2 regions of the Azospira sp. genome follow, and region 1 is predicted to be linked to the other one. Evidence: predicted binding sites of a transcription regulator. Region 1 holds the regulator's gene; the other holds the start of a gene.
The links. Region 1 encodes FNR, which switches genes on or off when oxygen is low (the NO sensors DNR and NnrR bind a similar motif). Its sites were predicted from a motif close to TTGANCTAGNTCAA; they were not measured.
Positions count from the first base shown of each region.

Region 2: OEL49_RS08335 (cytochrome-c peroxidase) is a predicted target of FNR. The motif match lies at 7,857-7,870, and genes of this name have one in related genera.

Region 1 is NZ_JAOTRW010000004.1:131,734-141,700, forward strand. It holds gene OEL49_RS06475 (ferrous iron transport protein A) at 1-118, shown strand, start outside; gene OEL49_RS06480 (heavy-metal-associated domain-containing protein) at 196-402, opposite strand; gene OEL49_RS06485 (heavy metal translocating P-type ATPase) at 556-2,991, opposite strand; gene OEL49_RS06490 (universal stress protein) at 3,175-3,603, opposite strand; gene OEL49_RS06495 (sulfite exporter TauE/SafE family protein) at 3,623-4,309, opposite strand; gene hemN (oxygen-independent coproporphyrinogen III oxidase) at 4,439-5,836, opposite strand; gene fnr (fumarate/nitrate reduction transcriptional regulator Fnr) at 5,988-6,734, shown strand; gene OEL49_RS06510 (hemerythrin domain-containing protein) at 6,831-7,409, opposite strand; gene OEL49_RS06515 (SirB2 family protein) at 7,420-7,806, opposite strand; gene OEL49_RS06520 (NnrS family protein) at 7,826-9,043, opposite strand; gene OEL49_RS06525 (hypothetical protein) at 9,059-9,967, opposite strand, start outside.
Region 2 is NZ_JAOTRW010000005.1:37,656-47,622, reverse strand. It holds gene hypE (hydrogenase expression/formation protein HypE) at 1-628, opposite strand, end outside; gene hypD (hydrogenase formation protein HypD) at 643-1,773, opposite strand; gene OEL49_RS08360 (HypC/HybG/HupF family hydrogenase formation chaperone) at 1,853-2,098, opposite strand; gene hypF (carbamoyltransferase HypF) at 2,621-4,954, opposite strand; gene hypB (hydrogenase nickel incorporation protein HypB) at 4,994-6,190, opposite strand; gene hypA (hydrogenase maturation nickel metallochaperone HypA) at 6,240-6,584, opposite strand; gene OEL49_RS08340 (nickel-dependent hydrogenase large subunit) at 6,577-7,566, opposite strand; gene OEL49_RS08335 (cytochrome-c peroxidase) at 7,936-8,946, shown strand; gene ccmA (cytochrome c biogenesis heme-transporting ATPase CcmA) at 9,147-9,764, shown strand; gene ccmB (heme exporter protein CcmB) at 9,764-9,967, shown strand, end outside.

The sequences.
Region 1 (9,967 bases):
CCACGCCATCCAGGTACTGCGCCAGCAGCCCCTCACCGTGGTCCTCTGCGAACAGGTGGAACTGGCCCTGGAACACGAGATCGCCCATCGCATCTGGGTGGAGGCGACGCCGGCCTGAGCGCTCGGCCGCCCCACAAAACAAAAGCCGCCGCCCGGCAACGGGCAGGCGGCTTTTTCATGCCGGAACCGGGAGAGTTACAGGGCGTCGAAGCCCGCATCCTCCACCGCTTCCCGCAGGCGGGCCTCGCCCACCTGGGCCGGATCGTAGGTGACGGTGGCCTGGCCCGGCTCCAGCAGCACTTCGGCCTTTTCCACCCCGGGCAGCTTGGACAGCACGCCGGTAAGGGAGGCCACACATTTCTGGCAGCTCATGCCGCCGACGGGGATGGTTGTTGTTGCCATGGAATCCTCACTTAAAAAACTTGGCCACAGAGGGCACAGAGAACACAGAGTTTAAAACCATCGGCGCCTTCCAGGCCGGTGGTCGACGCAGAACCCACATCAACAACGACAAAGAACCCTCTGTGAACTCTGTGTCCTCTGTGGCTAACGCCCCTATTTCGGCAACCAGCGCCGCAGCAGAAGGGAATTGCTCACCACCGACACCGAACTCAAGGCCATGGCGGCGCCGGCCACCACCGGGTTGAGCAGGCCGAAGGCGGCCAGGGGAATGCCCAGCACGTTGTAGATGAAGGCGAAGAACAGGTTCTGGCGGATCTTCGACAGGGTGGCCCGGGAAAGCGCAATGGCGTGGGCCACACCCATGAGGTCGCTTTTCACCAGGGTCAGGTCGGCGGCCTCCACCGCGGCGTCGGAACCGGCGCCCATGGCGAAGCTGACGTCGGCTGCCGCCAGGGCCGGGGCGTCGTTGATGCCGTCGCCGGCCATGGCCACCAGACGGCCGCCCTGTTTCAGTTTTTGCACCGCCGCTGCCTTGTCGCCGGGCAATACTTCGGCCTCGAAACGGGCGATACCGGCCTGGGCGGCAATGGCCGCCGCCGTGGCCCGGTTGTCTCCGGTGAGCATCACCACTTCCACGCCCAAGGCCAGCAGCCGCGCCACCGCAGCCTTGGAACTTTCCCGCAGGGGGTCGGCGATGGCGATCAGGCCCAGGGCCACGCTGCCATCGGCCTGCTGTTCGGCCAGCACCACCACCGTCTTTCCCTGTCCCTGCAAGGCAGCAAGGACGCCATTCTCCACCATGGCACCCCGCTCCGCCGCCCAGGACGGGCTGCCCAGCAGCAGGGCCCGGGAGGAAACCGTCCCTTCCACCCCGTGGCCGGCCACGGCGGCAAAGCCGCTCACCGCCTGCATCGCCAGGCCCCGGGCTTTCTGTTCGGCCAGCACGGCCCGGGCCAGGGGATGTTCCGAGCCCTGCTCCAGGGCTGCCGCCAGGGCCAGCACCTCGTCTTCGCTGGCGCCCAGGGCGACGATGTCGGTCACCGCCGGTTCGCCCCGGGTCAGGGTGCCGGTCTTGTCCACCGCCAGCACTTTCAATTTTTCCGCCCGCTCCAGGGCTTCCGCATTCTTCACCAGGATGCCGGCGGCGGCGCCCCGGCCGGTGCCCACCATGATGGCGGTGGGCGTGGCCAGGCCCAGGGCGCAGGGGCAGGCGATGACCAGCACCGCCACCGCATTGACCAGGGCGGTGGTGAAATCGCCCCCCAGCCACCACCACAGACCGAAGGTGACCAGGGCGATGGCGCAGACCACCGGCACGAAAATGGCAGAGATTTTGTCGGCCAGCCGCTGCACCGGGGCCTTGGAGCCCTGGGCCTCGGCCACCAGGCGGATGATGCCGGCCAGCAGGGTGTGTTCGCCGACGCCGGTAGCACGGCAGCGCAGCATGCCCTGGCCGTTGCTGGTGGCGGCGAAGACGGCGTCGCCCGCCTGCTTGCCGACGGGCATGGACTCGCCGGTGAGCATGGCTTCATTGACGCTGGAAGCGCCCTCGATCACCTCTCCGTCCACCGGCACCGCTTCGCCGGGGCGGACGATGAAGACGTCGCCGGGAATGAGCAGGGCCACGTCCAGCTCCACCAGTTCACCATGGCGTTCGACCCGGGCGGTCTTGGGCTGCAGGCGCACCAGTGCTTCCAGGGCGGCGGTGGTCTTGGCCTTGGCCCGGGCCTCCAGCAGCTTGCCCAGCAGCACCAGGGTGATGACGGCGGCGGAGGCTTCGAAATAGACGTGCTGGTGCTCCAGCCCGAAGAGGGTCACCACCAGGGAAAAGACGTAGGCCATGGTGGTGCCCAGGGCCACCAGCACGTCCATGTTGGCGCCACCGCCGCGCAGGGCCTTGTAGGCGCCGTCGTAGAAGCGCCAGCCGATCCAGAACTGCACCGGGGTGGCCAGCAGCAGTTGCAGCCAGCGAGGCAGCAGATCGCTGTGGCCATGTTCCGGCGCCGGGCCGAACATGGTGACCATCTGGGCCACCAGGGGCAGGGTGAGCAGGGCGGCGATGAAGAAGCGGCGCTTCTCGGCGGCGTAGAGGGCGGCCTTGCGGGCCTTTTCCTCTTCCCGGGTGGTGTCGCTGGCCACCCGGGCGCCGAAGCCGGCTTTTTCCACGGCACTGATCAGCCGGGCCGTATCCACCAGACCCGGCACGTAGCGGATACGGGCCCGCTCGGCGGCCAGGTTCACCGCACCTTCGACGCCGGGCAGACGGTTCAGCACCTTCTCGATGCGGGCCGCGCAGGCGGCGCAGGTCATGCCGGTAAGTTCCAGTTCCACCGTGGCCGGCGGCACGGAAAAACCGGCCTTCTCGATGGCCTCCACCACCCGCTGGGGCGTGGTTTCCTCGCTGTTCAAGGCGACGCTGGCCCGCTCCGCCGCCAGATTGACGCTGGCTTCCACGCCGGGCAGGCGGTTCAGCACTTTCTCGATGCGGGCCGAACAGGCGGCGCAGGTCATGCCGGCAATGGGCAGGTCGAGGCGGGAGGAAGAAGGAGCGGCAGGGGACTGGGACACGGGCAACTCGGCAAGAAACATTAGCAATGGCTAATTATGGGCGCAGGCGCCCTTAGCCGCCAGTAACAGAGGGGCTCAAACCCCATGGTTACAGACCGCCGGCACGGCCAGGGGTTTCTTCGTTGCGCGGGGATGGACGCAGCCCTCCTCCCCGCCCGCTCATGCCGGGGATCAGGCCGGCTGCGCTGGCAGACGGCCTGCCGCCTATTTCACCAGCAGGACGGGCACCGTGGTTTCATGCACCACCCGGGTGGCCACCGAGCCCATGACGGCCCCGGCGATGGCGCTCCAGCCGTGGCTGCCGAGCAGCACCAGGTCGGCCCCCAGTTCAGCGGCCTGATGGGCGATGACGGCCCCCGGCTGGCCCACGTGGATGTGCCGCTGGTAGGCCACCCCGGCGGCCTTGAGCTTGGCCTCGGCCGCCTCCAGGCGTTCCACGCTGTCCTCCCGGTAGTAGCGCTCCAGGGTTTCGTGGCCCAGGTGGCGCTGCACCCGGCCGTCGGGAATGGGCGGATGCACGTAGAGCAGGTGCACCGTCGGCACTTCCCGGTACCAGGAGAGGCGGGAAATCAGGTGATCCACGGCCCGCAGGGAACAAGCGGAACCATCGACCGCCAGCAGGAAATTCAGCATCGTCTGCTCCTCAGCATTTCTAGATGTTATGGGCCAGGCGCCAGGCACCCAGCAGGCCCCACAGGCCGAAGCCGAGCACGCTCAGCCCGGCGATGCCGCGCACCCAGGGGCGCCGCACGAAATCCTTCAGCCGCGCCGCCAGGAGGCCGGCCAGCAGCAGGTTGGGCAGGGTGCCCAGGCCGAAGGCCAGCATCACCGCGCCGCCCCGGGCGGCGCTGCCGCTCACCAGGGCGGTGGTCAGCACACTGTATACCAGACCGCAGGGCAGCCAGCCCCACAGCAAGCCCAGGGGAAAGGCCTGGGCCGGGCTGCGGGCGGGCAGAAAACGTTTGGAAAAGGGCTGCAGACGGCGCCACAGGCCCTGGCCTGCCCGCTCGGTCCACGCCAGGGCCTGGGTGGCGCCAAGCAGATAAAGGCCCAGGGCCACCAGCATCAGGTTGGCCAGCACGTAGAGCACCAGGCGCAGGGACCATTGCTCTCCCAGGTGGGCGCCGGCCGCGCCGACGGCCCCCGCCAGGAGGCCGGCCAGGCCATAGCTGGCGATACGCCCCAGGTTGTAGGCCAGATGCAGGGACCAGCGGCTGCCTCCGGCCTGCCCCAGAGAGAGGGCGCCGACGATGCCGCCGCACATGCCGATGCAGTGGGTGCCGCCGAGAAAGCCGACGAGGAGGACGGAAAGCAGGGTGGGCAGGAAGGAGTCAGCCACGTGGGAGCGCCGTGCGGAAAGTGAAAAAGGCCATGGCCAAAATTATACCGGGCACTGGGGTTTCCCCCAGCGCCCGGCTTTTCCCCCCTGAGGCTTGCCTCAAGTTAAACGCGGTATCCCGTAGCCCGGTCAGATGACCTTGCTGTAACGGGTGCGCTGCCGATCGGCGCGCAGATATTTGTCGAACACCATGGAGATGGCCCGCACCAGGAGACGTCCCGGGGGCAGCACGGTGATCCATTTGTCGTCCACCTTCACCAGCCCGCCCCGCTCCAGTTCCTTCAGGTCCTCCAGTTCGGCGGCGAAGTACTTCTTGAAGTCGATCAGGTGGGCGATTTCGATGGACTCGGTGGAGATTTCGAAATGGCACATCAGGGCCTGGATGATGGAACGGCGCAGCAGGTCGTCGGCGGTCAGCTCGATGCCCCGCAGCACCGGCAGCACGCCGGCGTCCAGGCGGTCGTAGTACTCGTCCAGGGTGCGGTAGTTCTGGCTGTAGGTGGGCCCCACCTTGGCGATGGAGGAAATGCCGAAGGACAGCATGTCGCAGTCCGCATGGGTGGAGTAGCCCTGGAAATTGCGGTGCAGCCGGCCCTGGCGCTGGGCCACGGCCAGCTCGTCGTCCGGCTTGGCGAAGTGGTCCATGCCGATGAAGACGTAGCCGGCATCGGTCAGCTTCTTGATGGCCAGGGAGAGCAGCTGCAGGCGCGTGTCGGCGTTGGGCAGGTCGCTCTCGTTGATGCGCCGCTGGGGCTTGAAGAGGCCCGGCAGGTGGGCATAGTTGTAGATGGAGAGACGCTCCGGGTCCATGGCCAGGACCCGCTCCAGGGTGCGGTTGAAGCCCATCACCGTCTGGTGGGGCAGGCCGTAGATGAGGTCCACGCTGATGGACTTGAAGCCGCTCTTGCGCGCCTGGTCCATCACCGTGAAGGTTTCTTCCTCGGTCTGGATGCGATTGATGGCCTGCTGCACCCGCTCGTCGAAATCCTGGACGCCCAGGCTCATGCGGTTGAAGCCCAGCTCGCCGAGCAGGGCCACGGTGGGCCGGTCCACCTTGCGCGGATCCACTTCGATGGAAATCTCGGCCCCATCCACCAGCTTGAAATGGCGGTGGGTGAGGTCCATCAGCTGGTGCATTTCCTCATGGGAGAGGAAGGTGGGCGTGCCGCCGCCCCAGTGCAGCTGGGAGACTTCCCGATCCCCGTCCAGCAGGTACTCGGCCTGCAGGGCCATCTCCTTGCCCAGGTACTTGATGTACTTGGCGCTGCGGCCGTGATCCTTGGTGATGATCTTGTTACAGGCGCAGTAGTAGCAGATGGTGTTACAGAAGGGGATGTGGAAGTATAATGACAGCGGTCGGCTGATACCGCCGATGTTGCGTTTGCCCAACCACAGCTTCAGGGCCTCGGCATCGAAGGCTTCGACAAAACGGTCAGCCGTCGGATAGGACGTGTAGCGCGGTCCATTGACGTCGAAGCGGCGGATGATCTGGGGATCGAAAACCAGGTTGTTGGCGGTAAATGTCATTGAAAAACAGTCGTTGCAGAACCACACATTAGGTGCGGCTTATTATCGTGGTGCAGGAACTGGGGCACGTTGACCTGGATCAAAGGCTTCCAAAGGGCCTTCCGGCGCAGGTTACCACCATCCGAACGCCCTTGGCCCAGCGAGGAACAGCATGCCGTTGAAGAAGACCAGCGCCCAAGAAATTACCCTGTCGGTCATCAAGACCGCCTGCTCGAACTGTAACCTGCAAGAACTGTGTCTTCCCTACGGTCTCAACGAGACCGAGATGTCCAAGCTGGACGAACTGGTCAGCACCCGCCGCAAGATCAAGCGCGGCGACCACCTGTACCGGGCCGGGGAGGCCTTCGAATCCATCTACGCCATCCGCGCCGGTTTCTTCAAGACCGACGTGCTGCTGGAAGACGGCCGCGACCAGGTCACCGGCTTCCAGATGGCCGGCGAGCTGCTGGGCCTGGACGGCATCAGCACCGAACACCATTCCTGTAACGCGGTGGCCCTGGAAGACAGCGAAGTCTGCATCATCCCCTTCCCCCGCCTGGAAGGCCTGTCCCGGGAGATCGTGGCCCTGCAGCACCACTTCCACAAGGTGATGAGCCGGGAGATCGTGCGCGACCACGGGGTCATGATGCTGCTCGGCACCATGCGGGCGGAAGAACGGCTGGCCGCCTTCCTCCTCAATCTCTCCCAGCGCTTCACCGCCCGCGGCTATTCCCACGCCGAGTTCTACCTGCGCATGACCCGGGAAGAAATCGGCAGCTACCTGGGCCTCAAGCTGGAAACCGTTTCCCGCGCCTTCTCCCGCTTCCAGGAAGAAGGTCTGATCGCCGTGCAGCAAAAGCACATCCGCATCCTGGACATCCCGGGCCTGAAAAAGCTGATGACCCACCAGTCGGCCTGATCCCGGGCAAGCGTCAAACAAAAAAGCGGCTCCGCGGAGCCGCTTTTTTTATTGCCCGGATTATTGCCCGGGCTTAGTCCAGGAGTGCCGGCAGTCCTACTGTTCCCCTTCCGGAAACACCGCCCCCCGCCGTGCCGCCATGCTGCGGCCGACGGCGGCCGCCTGCTCGGGGGACAGCAGGCGCCGCCCCAGGGGCAGCAGCTCCCGGGTTTCCAGATCGATGTGTCCCAGATAAAGCTCGGCCAGCCCTTCCACCATGGCCGCCGGCAGGGCCTCGCTGCATTCCCCCGGCTGGGCCGCGACGATGGCCTGCAGGCGGGCCAGCACCTCGTCCCGGGCCCGGTCCATGCGCCGGTGATCGGCCAGGATGCGCTCGATGAGGGCCTCCACCTGAGCCGCCACCGCCGCTTCCCGGGCCACCGCCTGGCTCGCCCGCAGGGCGGGAAAGAGGTCATCCTCCTCGTCCGCATGGTGATGGGGAGCGGCCACGGAGAAATAGCGCAGCACGCCCTGGGCCGCCTCCCGGGCAGCCTGGTCGGCACCGTGCCGGGGCAGGTGCTGCACCAGGCGACGCAGGGTCTCGATCTGGGCCTGGATGCGACCGTGACAGGCATCCAGCATTTCCAGGGGTTCGTCGAAACTGGGGGCGGCGGCGCCCAACAGGCTGTGGCTCATGCAATTCCTTTCACAGACCGGCGAAGAAGCCGGCGGGATGACGCGTCAGGGCAACGGAAACGATATAGGCGAAACACGACAGGGCCATGACGAAAAAGATGCCCCGCACCGCCTTGCTGCGCCCCCGCTTGAGGGCCACGCTGCCACAGCCGATGTAGGCCAGCAGGGCCAGCACCTTGGCCGTCAGCCAGCCCTGGACGAAGGGATACTGGCCGGAGAGAAAGGCCAGGGCCAGGGCGCTGCCGAGCAGCAGGGTATCCACCACATGGGGCGCCACCCGCGGCAGGCGCCCCTGCAGTCGAGGCGACTCCTGCAGCATCCAGAATCCGCGCAGGAGGAATCCGAGGCCGGAGAGGACGACGCAGGTGATGTGCAGATGCTTGAGGGCCAGGTACATGGGATGGCTCCGCGATCCGTCAGCCGGGCTGGCCGTCGGGCCGGGGCCGCAGGTACATGGCGCCGTGGCGCCGCACCCACAGGGCGAACACCAGCAGCCAGGCCAGGCTGGCCAGCCACTGCAGGTTGAAGGGGCCGGACAGGGGCAGGAACTCGCCGGCGATGCGCAGCAGGGGCACGCTCTGGAACAGCCAGAACAGGGGCCAGGTGGTCTGATCCCCGGCGTTGATGGGCCGGCCCGAATGCCCCAGGGTGACCCGGGTGACCATGCCCAGCAGCATGGAAACAAAATAGCCGATGCTGATGGCGTGCAGGGGCGCCAGGCCGCCGAAGCTGCCGCCCAGCGCCAGGGCCAGCCCCTGGCAGGCATAGAGCACCAGCCCCAGGCCCAGCCAGACGGTGGCGCCGTGGATCATGGCCAGCATGGGCACCGCCAGGCTGCGCCGAAGCTGCCACTTCCAGGAGAAATGGATGACCACGGCGGCGGCAACGGCGTCCGGCAGCCACAGGGCTCCGTGCCAGCCGACCAGGGCCAGCAGGGCGTGGCCAAGGAAACAGGCCAGCACCAGCCACAGCAGGGGCATGGGTCGGTAGATGGTGTAGTTCTTCAGCACCGCTGCAGTGAAGAAGGGCAGCATGCGATGGCTGACGATGAAGAACACCGGCAGCAGGCAGCCCCACAGCCCCAGCTCGATGCCGGCCCGCACCCCGTCGCCGGCCATGGCTGCCAGGCCCCAGGCATAGGCCCAGAGGGCGACCAGGCCCAGCCCCAGGGCGGCCAGCAGCGCGTAGGCGTGGGAACGGTCCGGTGCGAAGCCCCGGGGCTGGGGCCAGGTCACGGCCCGGGCCAGGGCGACCAAGCCCCACAGCCAGCCGAGGGACGCCACCACCAGGCCGGACACGGCCAGGGGCGCCGCCAGCAGGCCGCCCCAGAAGAGCAGCCAGCCGCCTGCCAGCAGAGCGAAGGCCGGCAGGTACTGGCCCCGCGTCAGGGCCGGGGCGCTCACCCACTTGGGCAGGGCCGTCATGAGAAAGCCGAAGATGAAGGGGGGGAACAGGCCGAACAGCATCAGGGCCCCATGCAGCCAGATGCCGGGCAGGGCCCAGGCCGGAGCCCCATAGAGTCCGGCATAGCGGCCGCCCAGGTCCGCCGCCCAGAACAGCACCGCCAGCAGGCTCTGCAGGGCGCCGAGGGCGAACATGACCCGGTGGGGGGCGCTGAAAAAGGCCTTGAACATGGAATCTCCGAAAAATCAGGCAGCCGTGGCGAGTTGCTCGCCGATATGCCGCAGGTGCCGCCGATAGACCTGCAGGCAGCGCCAGAGGTTCACCAGCAACCACAGGTTGGACAGCAGCAGGGCCAGTCCGGCCGGCCAGGCGAACCAGGCGGGGCGGACCACGGCGGCCAGCAGCAGGGCCAGGGAAGCGGCATGGGCCGCCATCTGCCGCGCCATGGCGCTCTCGGCCAGGATGCGCTTCATGTTCGGCGCCAGCACCCGGCCCTGGCCCGCGTTCTGCAGATGCAGCCAGATGAGGAAGGGCACGATCTTGTACAGCATGCCGGTGATCACCGACATGAACCCGCCCACCAGCAGGAGCATGCCCAGCAGCAGGGGCAGCCCGGGCCACAGGCCCAGGGCCGGCCACAGCTGCCCCACCGCCCACAGGGCCGCCCCGCCGACGGCGCAGGCCAGCCCCAGCCGCCAGTAGCGCTGGGTGGCATCGAGCCTGGCCCGCTTGCTGCGCACCAGCAACCACAGGGTCGCCAGGGCAAAGGTGCCGCAACCGGCCGCCACCAGGGCCGCCAGGAGGGGGGCGCCGCCCCAGCCGGCCGCCTCGGCGCCGCTCCACAGGGCCAGCAGCAGGAACAGCAGGGGCGCCAGGAGCCGGGTCAGCCAGCCGGGAAAAGCCGGCGTCAGGAGGAACATGGGCACCACCACGTAGGCGACGCCGGACAGCAGCAGCACGCCCCAGCCCACCAGGCCCCAGGCCAGGTGGATGCCGGTGATTTCCAGCAGGGGCCAGGACAGCCCCCAGGCCAGGTTGACCAGCATGGACAGGCCCAGCAGCACCGTCACGCCGAGGCCGGCCACGGCCAGCTTGAGGGCCCACTGGATGGTGCTGCCCATGGGAATCTGAACCAGGGCCCGGCCGACGGCAAC
Region 2 (9,967 bases), on a different contig from region 1:
CGGTGTCGGAAACGATGGGGGATTCGAAGGCCAGGCTTTCCCGCTGGCTCATGATGGCCATGCCGTGGTCGCCGATGGGGCCGGAGACCAGGATGGCGTCGCCCGCCGCTGCCCGGTTGCCGGAAAGCTCGATGCCGGCGGGCAGCCAGCCGACGCCGGTGGTGCTGATGAAAACCCCGTCGCCCTTGCCCTGCTCCACCACCTTGGTGTCGCCGGTCACCACCGGCACGCCGGCTTCTTTCGCCGCCGCCGCCATGGATTCGACGATGCGCTTGAGGTCCGCCAGGGCGAAGCCCTCTTCCAGGATGAAGCTGGCCGAGAGATAGAGGGGTTTGGCGCCCATCACCGCCACGTCGTTGATGGTGCCGTGCACCGAGAGACAGCCGATGTCGCCGCCGGGGAAGAAGAGGGGCGACACCACGTGGGCGTCGGTGGCCATCACCAGCCGGCCCGGGCCTTCCGGCAGGGGCATGACCGAGCCGTCGTTGCCCTGGGCCAGATAGTCGTTGCCCAGCAGGGGGGCGAACAGTTCGTCGATGAGCTGGGCCATGGCCCGGCCGCCGCTGCCGTGGCTCATGTCCACGCGGCCGTGCTTGAGGTCCAGGGGGCGGATGTAGTTCTGTTTCATGGCGGGACTTTCGCTCAGGCCGGCAGTTCGCGAAAACGGCCGTAGGTGTAATGGGCGGCGCAGGCGCCTTCGGAACTGACCATGCAGGAGCCGACCGGGTTTTCTGGGGTGCATACGGTGCCGAACAGCTTGCAGTCCTGGGGCCGCTTCACCCCGCGCAGGATGGCGCCGCACTCGCAGGCCTTGTGGTCGGGCACGCTGACGTAGTCCTCACCGAAGCGCTGTTCCGCATCGAACTCGGCGAAGCCGCCGCGGATGCGCAAGGCCGAATAGGGCACGGTGTGCAGGCCGCGCCACTCGAAGGCCCGGCGCAGTTCAAAGACCTCGGCCACCAGGTTCTGGGCCTTGAGGTTGCCCTCCCGGCTGACGGCCCGGGAAAACTCGTTTTCCACCTCGGCCCGGCCTTCATTGACCTGGCGCACCAGCATGCGGATGGCCTGCATCACGTCCAGAGGCTCGAAGCCGGCGATGACCACGGGCTTGCGGTATTCCTCGGCGAAGAATTCGTAGGGCCGGCTGCCGATGATGGTGGAGACGTGGGCCGGGCCGATGAAGCCGTCCAGGGGCACGGTGCCCAGCTTCCTCACTTCCGGCGATTCCAGGATGTTGCTGATGGCCGAAGGGGTCAGCACGTGGCAGCACAGCACGGAGAAATTCTTCAAGCCCATCGCCTTGGCCTGCTTGATGGCCACGGCGGTGGGCGGGGTGGTGGTCTCGAAGCCGATGGCGAAGAACACCACCTGCTTCTCGGGGTTCTCCTGGGCCAGCTTGAGGGCGTCGGCGCTGGAATAGACCATGCGGATGTCCCCGCCCCGGGCCTTGGCCTTGAGCAGTGAGAGCCCGTCGGATGCCGGCACCCGCAGGCAGTCGCCGTAGGTGCACAGGATCACGTTGTGCTTGAGGGCCAGGCGGATGGCCTGGTCCACCCGGCCGATGGGCAGCACGCAGACCGGGCAGCCGGGGCCGTGGATCATGCGCACATTGGCCGGCAGCAGGTCGGTGACGCCGTAGCGGGAAATGGCGTGGGTGTGGCCGCCGCAGAATTCCATGAAGTGGTAGCGGCGCTCCGGCCGGGCCTCCTTGGCGATGGCGGCGGCCAGGCCCTGGGCCAGTTCGCCGTCCCGGTATTCGTCGACGTACTTCATGGGGAAAACCTTTTGCCACAGAGGGCACAGAGATCACAGAGGGCGGGGGCCATGGGCGGCATTGGCTGGCGCGGGGACATCAGGCCTGGGCCATGGCGGCGGCGCGTGCTTCGTCGTCCAGCTCGGCGAAGAGGGCCAGGGTTTTGGCTGCCTCTTCCGGATCCAGCTTGGTCAGGGCGTAGCCGACGTGGATGATGACGTAGTCGCCCACGGCCACGTCTTCCACCAGGGCCAGGGAGACTTCCTTGCGCACGCCCCCCAGGTCGATGCGGGCCTGGTCGTCGGGCAGGAGTTCAACGATTTTCGCGGGGATGGCGAGACACATGGCTAATGGTCCTGAACAATTAATTTGGAAGTTATGAGTTCGAGTATTAGTTAGTTGAGACTAAACCTTGCTCTTCAAAATATCGTAGATACACAACGTAAACTTCCATGAAAATCTCTCGAATATCAGTGTTGTCGACGAGAAAGTAGGTTTGGTCTAATGAATCATCGCAAGTGCCATGGGCCACATTAAACCCATATGTGATGTCCGATCTGGAATCCAATTGGTCCTGTTCTCGAAAGTGCTTTGCGTTGTTGCAGAGTGCTTTTACAACCTTATATGCGTGTAACGAGTGCAATGAACTGTGAAGTAATTCTTCAGGGGAATAACTCTGTTGCGGCTTGTTATCGTATGCCTGATATCCATCCGGAAAGATCCATTCCCTGAGGTGATAAATGGGAAACAGAAGGTTGAACAGACCATCCTCTGTAGGGTGGTGGTAAAAGGCAGCCCAATCCCTGCGTAGCTTCTCAAAGAGCCGTTGAGGAGTAGATAGTTGATAGATGCCCGGCATCTAGTTCTCTATTGGCTTTGCCGCGCCACCCAGGCCTGGCCCAGGGCGATGCCGCCGTCGTTGGGCGGGGCCTGGCGGGCTTCCAGCACGGCCAGCCCTTTGGCTTGCAGGCCCATGCGCAGGTCCCGGGAAAGCAGGTGGTTGAGCAGGCAGCCGCCGCCCAGGGCGACGGTGGACAGGTTGGCCCGTTCGGCCGCCTCGGCCGCCCAGTGCACCAGGCCGGCGGCCAGGGTGGCGTGGAAGCGGGCGGCGCCCAGGTCGGCGTCATCGCATTCGCCCAGCCAGGCGAGCAGGGGCAGCAGGTCGAGATGGCCGCCGTTGTTGATGTTCCAGCCATCGGCCAGGGGTGCGGCGGAGCCGTGGCGCTCTTCCCAGGCGTGGGCCCGGCCTTCCAATTCCATGGCGGCCTGGGCCTCGAAGCGCTGGCTGGCGCGCAGGCCCAGCAGGCCGGCGGCGGCGTCGAACAGCCGGCCCAGGCTGGAGGTGGGCGGGCAGTTGAGCTGCTTGCGCAGCATCTCGGCGATCATTCCGGCGCCCTGTTGGTCAGGATAACGGCGGGCGACGAAGGCCTCGATGTCGCCGTTGCGGCCCAGGGCGTGGAGGGCGGCGGCGGCCAGGCGCCAGGGTTCCCGGGCCGCCCTGTCGCCGCCGGGCAGTTGGAGGGGTGAAAGGCCCCCGAGGCGCTGGCAGTCGGCCCCGTCCACCCGCAGCAGTTCGCCGCCCCACAGGCCGCCGTCTTCACCCAGACCGATGCCGTCCAGGGCCAGGCCGATGACCGGCTTGGGGTAGCGGGTTTCCGCCAGCACGGCGGCGATGTGAGCGTGGTGGTGGGCCACGGCGATGGCCGGAATGCCCCGCTCGGCGGCGAAGGCGGCGGCCAGCCGGGTGGAGGGAAAGTCCGGGTGCAGATCGTGGGCGATGACCTGGGGTTCCACGTCCAGGATGTGCAGCAGGTGGGCCGCCGTCTCTTCCAGGAAATTCACCGTGGGCACGTTGTCCAGGTCGCCGATGTGCTGGGAGAGATAGGCCTCCCGGCCCTTGACCACGCACAGGGTGTTTTTCAGGTAGGGGCCAAAGGCCAGGACGGCCGGGCCCTCGTCCTTGAGCTTGATGGGGCGCGGCGTCTGGCCCCGGCCCCGGCGCAGGAACTGGACGCCGCCTTCGTCGCAGCGGATCACCGAGTCGTCGCTGCGGATGACGATGTCCCGGTCGTGGCAGAGGAAGGCGTCGGCCATGCCGGCCAGGCGCTCCACCGCCTCGGCGTTGTCGGTGACCAGGGGCTCGCCCCCCGGGTTGGCGCTGGTCATCACCAGTACCAGATCCTGGGCTTGGGCCAGCCAGGCCAGGCCCTCTGGCTCGCCGGCGGCGGCATGGAAGAGCAGGTAGTGCAGGGGCGCGTAGGGCAGCATCAGGCCCAGCCATTGCAGGCCGGGGGCGACGCCGGGCAATTGGGTGTCGGTGTTGTCCTGCTTGCGCAGCAGGACGATGCTGCGCTCGGGCAGTTCCAGCAGGCCCACCTCGTCGCCGCCCAGGGCGCAGAGGGCATTGGCCGAGGCCACGTTGGGGGCCATCACGGCGAAGGGCTTTTCCTCCCGGTGCTTGCGCTTTCTCAGTTCGGCCACGGCGGCCCCATTGCGGGCATCGCAGGCCAGGTGGAAGCCGCCGTAGCCCTTGAGGGCGACGATCTTGCCGGCCAGCAGCAGGCGCACCGCCTCCCGCACCGGGTCACCGGGCATCGGCTGGCCGGCGGCGTCGAGCAGCCTGAGTTGGGGGCCGCAGTCGGGGCAGCAGTTGGCCTCGGCGTGGAAGCGCCGGTTGTGGGGATCGGCGTATTCCGCGGTGCAGGCCGGGCACTGGGGGAAGGGCGCCAGGCTGGTGCGGGCCCGGTCGTAGGGCAGCTCCCGGGTGATGGAATAGCGGGGGCCGCAGTGGGTGCAGTGGGTGAAGGCGTAGCGGTGGCGCCGGTCCTGGGGCGCGAACAGTTCTTCCAGGCAGTCGTGGCAGAGGGCGCTGTCCGGGCCGATGGCGGTACTGGCGTGGCCGCCCCGGCTCTCGACGATGAGAAAGCCGGGCAGGCTGCGCTCGGGCTCGGCCTCCCGCACTTCCACCGCCTCCACCCGGGCCAGTTCCGGCGCCTCGGCCCGCAGCCGGGCGATGAAGCGCTCCACCAGCGGGGCCGGGCCCCGGGCTTCGATATCCACCCCTTCGGCGTCGTTGCGCACCCAGCCGCCAAGGCCCAGCTCGAAGGCCAGGCGATAGACGAAGGGACGATAGCCGACGCCCTGCACCAGGCCGCGGACGCGGACCCGGCGGCAGAGCAGGGGAAGGGTGAGGTCGTTCATGGCAGCGGTGCAACCGGGGCGGCAGAGCCGCCCAGGGGATCAGCGGCGGGCCAGCAGGCCTTCCAGTTCGGCGATGCGGGCCTTCAGGGCGGCGACGTTTTCCTGGCGGGCCGCCTTGGCAGCGGCCAGGCCCTTTTCCACCCAGGCCAGCCACTCGGCGAAGCCTTCGCCGCTGGTGGTGGAGACCCGGATCACTTCCAGGGCCGGATTGACCCGGCGGGCGTATTCCACCGCCTTATCCGCATCGAAAGTCAGGTGGGGCAGCAGGTCCACCTTGGAGAGCAGCATCAGGCGGGCGGCGCGGAACATGTCCGGGTACTTCAGCGGCTTGTCCTCGCCTTCGGTGACGGAGAGGATCACCACCTTGCCGGCCTCGCCCAGGTCGAAGGCGGCGGGGCACACCAGATTGCCGACGTTCTCGATCAGCAGCAGTGAGTCGTCCTGCACCTCCAGCTTTTCCAGGGCGTGGCCCACCATGTGGGCGTCCAGGTGGCAGCCCTTGCCGGTGTTGATCTGCAGGGCGGGGGCGCCGGTGGCGCGGATGCGTTCGGCGTCGAAGCTGGTCTGCTGGTCGCCCTCGATCACGGCCACCGGGTATTTGGCCTTCAGTTCCTCGATGCTGCGGCAGAGCAGGGTGGTCTTGCCGGAGCCGGGGCTGGAAACGAGATTGAGGGCGAAGACGCCCTTCTCGGCCAGGGCCTGGCGGTTCTTGGCGGCGTAGGCGTCGTTCTTGGAGAGGATGTCCCGCTCGATCTGCACCATGCGCTTCTGGCTCATGCCCGGGGCGTGGGCGCCGGCGGGGCCGCTGCCGTAGTCGATGCTGCCATCGCCGTGATGGTGGTGATGGCCGTGCCCGTGGTCGCCTTGGTCCCCCTCGGCGTGGGCGTGGTGGTGCTCGCCCTCGTGGGTGTGGGGATGGCTGTGGCTGGTGCCGTCGGCGTGGGTATGCACGTGGCCGTGGGTCGGGGCGGCAGGCTGGGGCGCGACGCCCTGGTGATCGTGATGATGTTCGCCGTCGTGATGGTGCGGGTGGCTGTGACGGGTGCCGTCGGCGTGCACATGCTCGTGCTGGTGCTCGTCGTGGGCATGGCTGTGGCCGTGACCGTGCTCGTGGCCATGGCTGTGGGCGGTGCCGTCCTCATGGACGTGCCAGTGTTCGTGACCATGCTCGTGATCGTGGAGGGCGTCGCCCTCGATGCGGGTTTCGCCGGCGCCGCAGCCGCAGGTGGTACACATTTGCTCGATGCTCCTTCGATTTCCTGAATTCTGTGGTGAGGGCTGGCCCTCAATCGACTTCCAGTTCCCGCACCCGCATTTCCGTGCCGGCCGTGGGCTGTACCGGGTAGCCGCCGCACTCCGGGCAGGGGTCGTACACCTGGGCCAGGGGCACGGTCTTCTGGCAGGAGAGGCACAGCCCCTCGCCGGGGACGCTGACGATTTCCAGCTTGGCGCCGTCGGCCACCGTGCCCTTGCTCACCGCCTCGAAACAGAAGGCCATGGCCTCCGCTTCCACCGAGGAGAGCTGGCCGATTTCGAGGAAGACGGTCTTTACCCGGGCAAAGCCCTGGGGGCCTTGGGCGGCGTCTTCGACGATTTGCAGCACGCCCTCTGCCAGGGACATCTCATGCATGGTGATGCGTATCCAGGGTGATGCCCACGGCGACGCAGGGGTCCAGGGACAGGGCGATGCAGCGGGCCATGTGCCGGGCGGCTTCCGGGGTCGGGGCGGGCAGGCCGGTGATGTCTTGGACGAAGGCGCCGGCCGGGTGAAAGTTCCATTCCGTGGGGGCAACAATAACATAGCGCTGCACCGTGCCGGCAGCCAGCGCCACCAGATGCAGCAAGGGCCCCCGGGCCGTTTCCACCCGCGCCAGGCCGATGCCGGGGGCCGGGCTGCAGGCATCCACCCAGGCCGGGTCCCAGTGGCCGTCGAGCAGGGCTTCCAGTTCCAGGCAGCGGGCCTGGAGGCGGGCGGCGGCACGGCGACCGGCCTGCCACAGGGCTGCCACCTCGGGCTGACGGCGGCAGCGGGCGGCGGCGCCGGTTTCCCGGGGCCGGCCGGCCAGGGTCGGGGCCAGGGCATGGGCGGCGAGGCAGTCCCAGTCCCGCTCTCCGGGGAGGGATTGCCACCAGGCGGATGCATCCAGGTGTTCCAGCAGGTCCGTGCCGGGAGCCGCGCAGCGCGGCAGTTCCAGGGCATGGGCGGCGAAGCTGCGCCATTGGGGCTGATCGGCGGCGGGCAGGCCCTTGCGCCAGGCCACCAGGGCCTCCTTGCGCGGCGGCAGGCCCAGCAGGGGCGGCCAGTCCAGGCCCAGGCGCCACAGGTGTTCGCCGATCATCTCCCGGCTCAGGCGCTGCCGTTCGGCCCCATCCGGCTCTGCCATCGGGGCGCCGGCGGCAGCGGCCAGGGCCCGGCGGGCGGCGCTGCCCTGGGCGGCGGCACAGAGGGTGAACAGGCGCGGCGCCAGTTCGCCGGCCTCGGCGGCGGGACGGCTCTGCAGCAGGCGGGCGGCCAGGGGGCGGGGGCTGGCGACGCGGGCCGCGGCAATGCCCTGGCCGTCCCATTCCAGGGCCAGTTGCAGCGCGCCGTCGTTTCCCTCGTGCTGGCCCATGCCGGCCTGCCTCCCGCAAAAAAACCGCTACCCTAGGGGATCGGGGCCGCCGTCGCCTTGATTACCGTCAAGGGGGCGGGAGATAGGGGCGGGCGCGGACCGTACGGCCCGTCCGGTGTGGCGATGAGGGCCGGCTTCCCGGGGAGGCGGCGGTGGGGCCGCCGATTGCTCCGGAATCCCCGGCCAATACAGGCGTTGAAGGCCGGCGGCGGATGTTGTCCGGGGACTGCTGCCGTAAGGGTGTATAGGCGAAAGCTATAGGATGTATAGCCAAAAACCATTGAAAAACATTGACTTACATCAACAAGACCCTACTCGTGGGATGGACAATGGCGGCACAATATTTCCATAACCCGAAGGGAGTGACACATGTTCCAACTCAAGATCACGCCGACCGCCATCGTCCTGGCGGCCACCCTGGGCCTTGCCGGCCTGGCGCAAGCCGCCGGCAACGAGCCCATCCAGCCGATCAAGCCCGCCAAGGTGGCCAACCCGGCCCTGGTGGAACTGGGCAAGAAGCTGTATTTCGATCCCCGGCTGTCCATGTCCGGCTTCATTTCCTGCAATTCCTGCCACAACCTGTCCATGGGCGGCACGGACAACATCAAGACCTCCATCGGCCACAACTGGAACGAAGGTCCCATCAACGCACCCACCGTGCTCAATTCCAGCCTCAACGTGGCCCAGTTCTGGGACGGCCGTGCGGCCGACCTCAAGGCCCAGGCCGGCGGCCCCATCGCCAACCCGGGTGAAATGGCCTCCAACCACACCCTGGCGGTGGACGTGGTGAAGTCCATTCCCGGCTACGTGGCCGAGTTCAAGAAGGCCTTCGGCTCCGACAAGGTGGATATCGACGGCATCACCAAGGCCATCGCCGCCTTCGAGGAAACCCTGGTGACCCCCAATTCCCGCTTCGACAAGTGGCTGAAGGGCGACCAGAAGGCCCTGAGCAAGAACGAGCTGGAAGGCTACAAGCTGTTCAAGGACAGCGGCTGCGTCGCCTGCCATAACGGTCCGGCCGTGGGCGGCAACTCCTTCCAGAAGATGGGCGTGGTGGAACCGTACAAGGCTTCCAGCGCCGCCGAAGGCCGGGTCGCCGTGACCGGCAAGGATGCGGACCGCTTCAACTTCAAGGTGCCGACCCTGCGCAACGTGGAAATGACCTATCCCTACTTCCACGACGGCGCCGCCAACACCCTGAAGGAAGCGGTGGACACCATGGGCCGCATCCAGCTGGGCAAGAAGTTCACGGATGAGGAAAACGCCAAGATCGTGGCCTTCCTGAAGACCCTGACCGGCGACCAGCCCAGCTTCAAGCTGCCGATCCTGCCGCCGTCTGCCGACGCCACCCCGCGTCCCCAGCCCTTCGGCAAGAAGTAAGCAGCGCCTCTCGACTTGGAACGGGGGCCGGGGCCCCCGTTTTTTTCTGCACCTAAATGCTTCCGGCTATTGGGAACAGGTGCCGGATAGCCCATAATCCGGGCTGCCGGGAATAATTTGCACCGGTTTTGTTTCCCATCAAAGAGCCGCTACACTCTCGCCTCCATAATCCCGCCCAGATTGCCTGGACTCCCTCATCAATGCTGGAAGCCTCCCAACTGGAATGCGTACGCGGTGACCGTCGCCTGTTCGCCGGGGTGAGCTTTCGCCTGGAAGGCGGAGAATTGCTCAACCTGCAGGGCAAAAACGGCGCCGGCAAGACCAGTCTGCTGCGCATGCTGGTGGGCCTGGCCCAGCCCGTGGCGGGCGAGATCACCTGGCGCGGCGAGCCGATCCGCAAGCTGGCCGAGGATTACCGGGCCGAGCTGTGCTACATGGGCCACCACAACGCCATCAAGGAAGAACTGACGCCCCTGGAGAACCTGCTGGCCTCGGCCCGTCTGGCCGGCGAGCCCCTCTCCGAGGAGCAGGCCCTGGAGGCCCTCTACGCCGTCGGCCTGGCCGGGCGGGAAGACCTGCAGGCCAAATACCTGTCCCAGGGCCAGAAGCGCCGCGTCGCCCTGGCCCGCCTGATCCACGAGCGCCGCGCCCTGTGGGTGCTGGACGAGCCCTTCGTGGCCCTCGACGTGGCCGCCGTGGATATGGTGGCCGGCCTCATCGGCGCCCACCTGCAGCGGGGCGGTCTGGCGGTGATGACGACGCACCAGGCGGTGACCATTCCCGCCGGCGCCGTCCGCGAATACCGGCTGGGGGCCTGATGCTCGACCTGCTCTTCGCCGTCATCGCCCGGGACCTGAAGCTGGCCCTGCGCCGCCAGGCCGATCTGGTTTCCGCCCTGTTCTTCTTCATCATCGTCGTCAGCCTCTTTCCCCTGGGCGTGGGCCCCGAGATGGACATGCTGCGCAAGATGGCTCCCGGCGTACTGTGGGTGGCGGCCCTGCTGGCCACCATGCTGACCCTG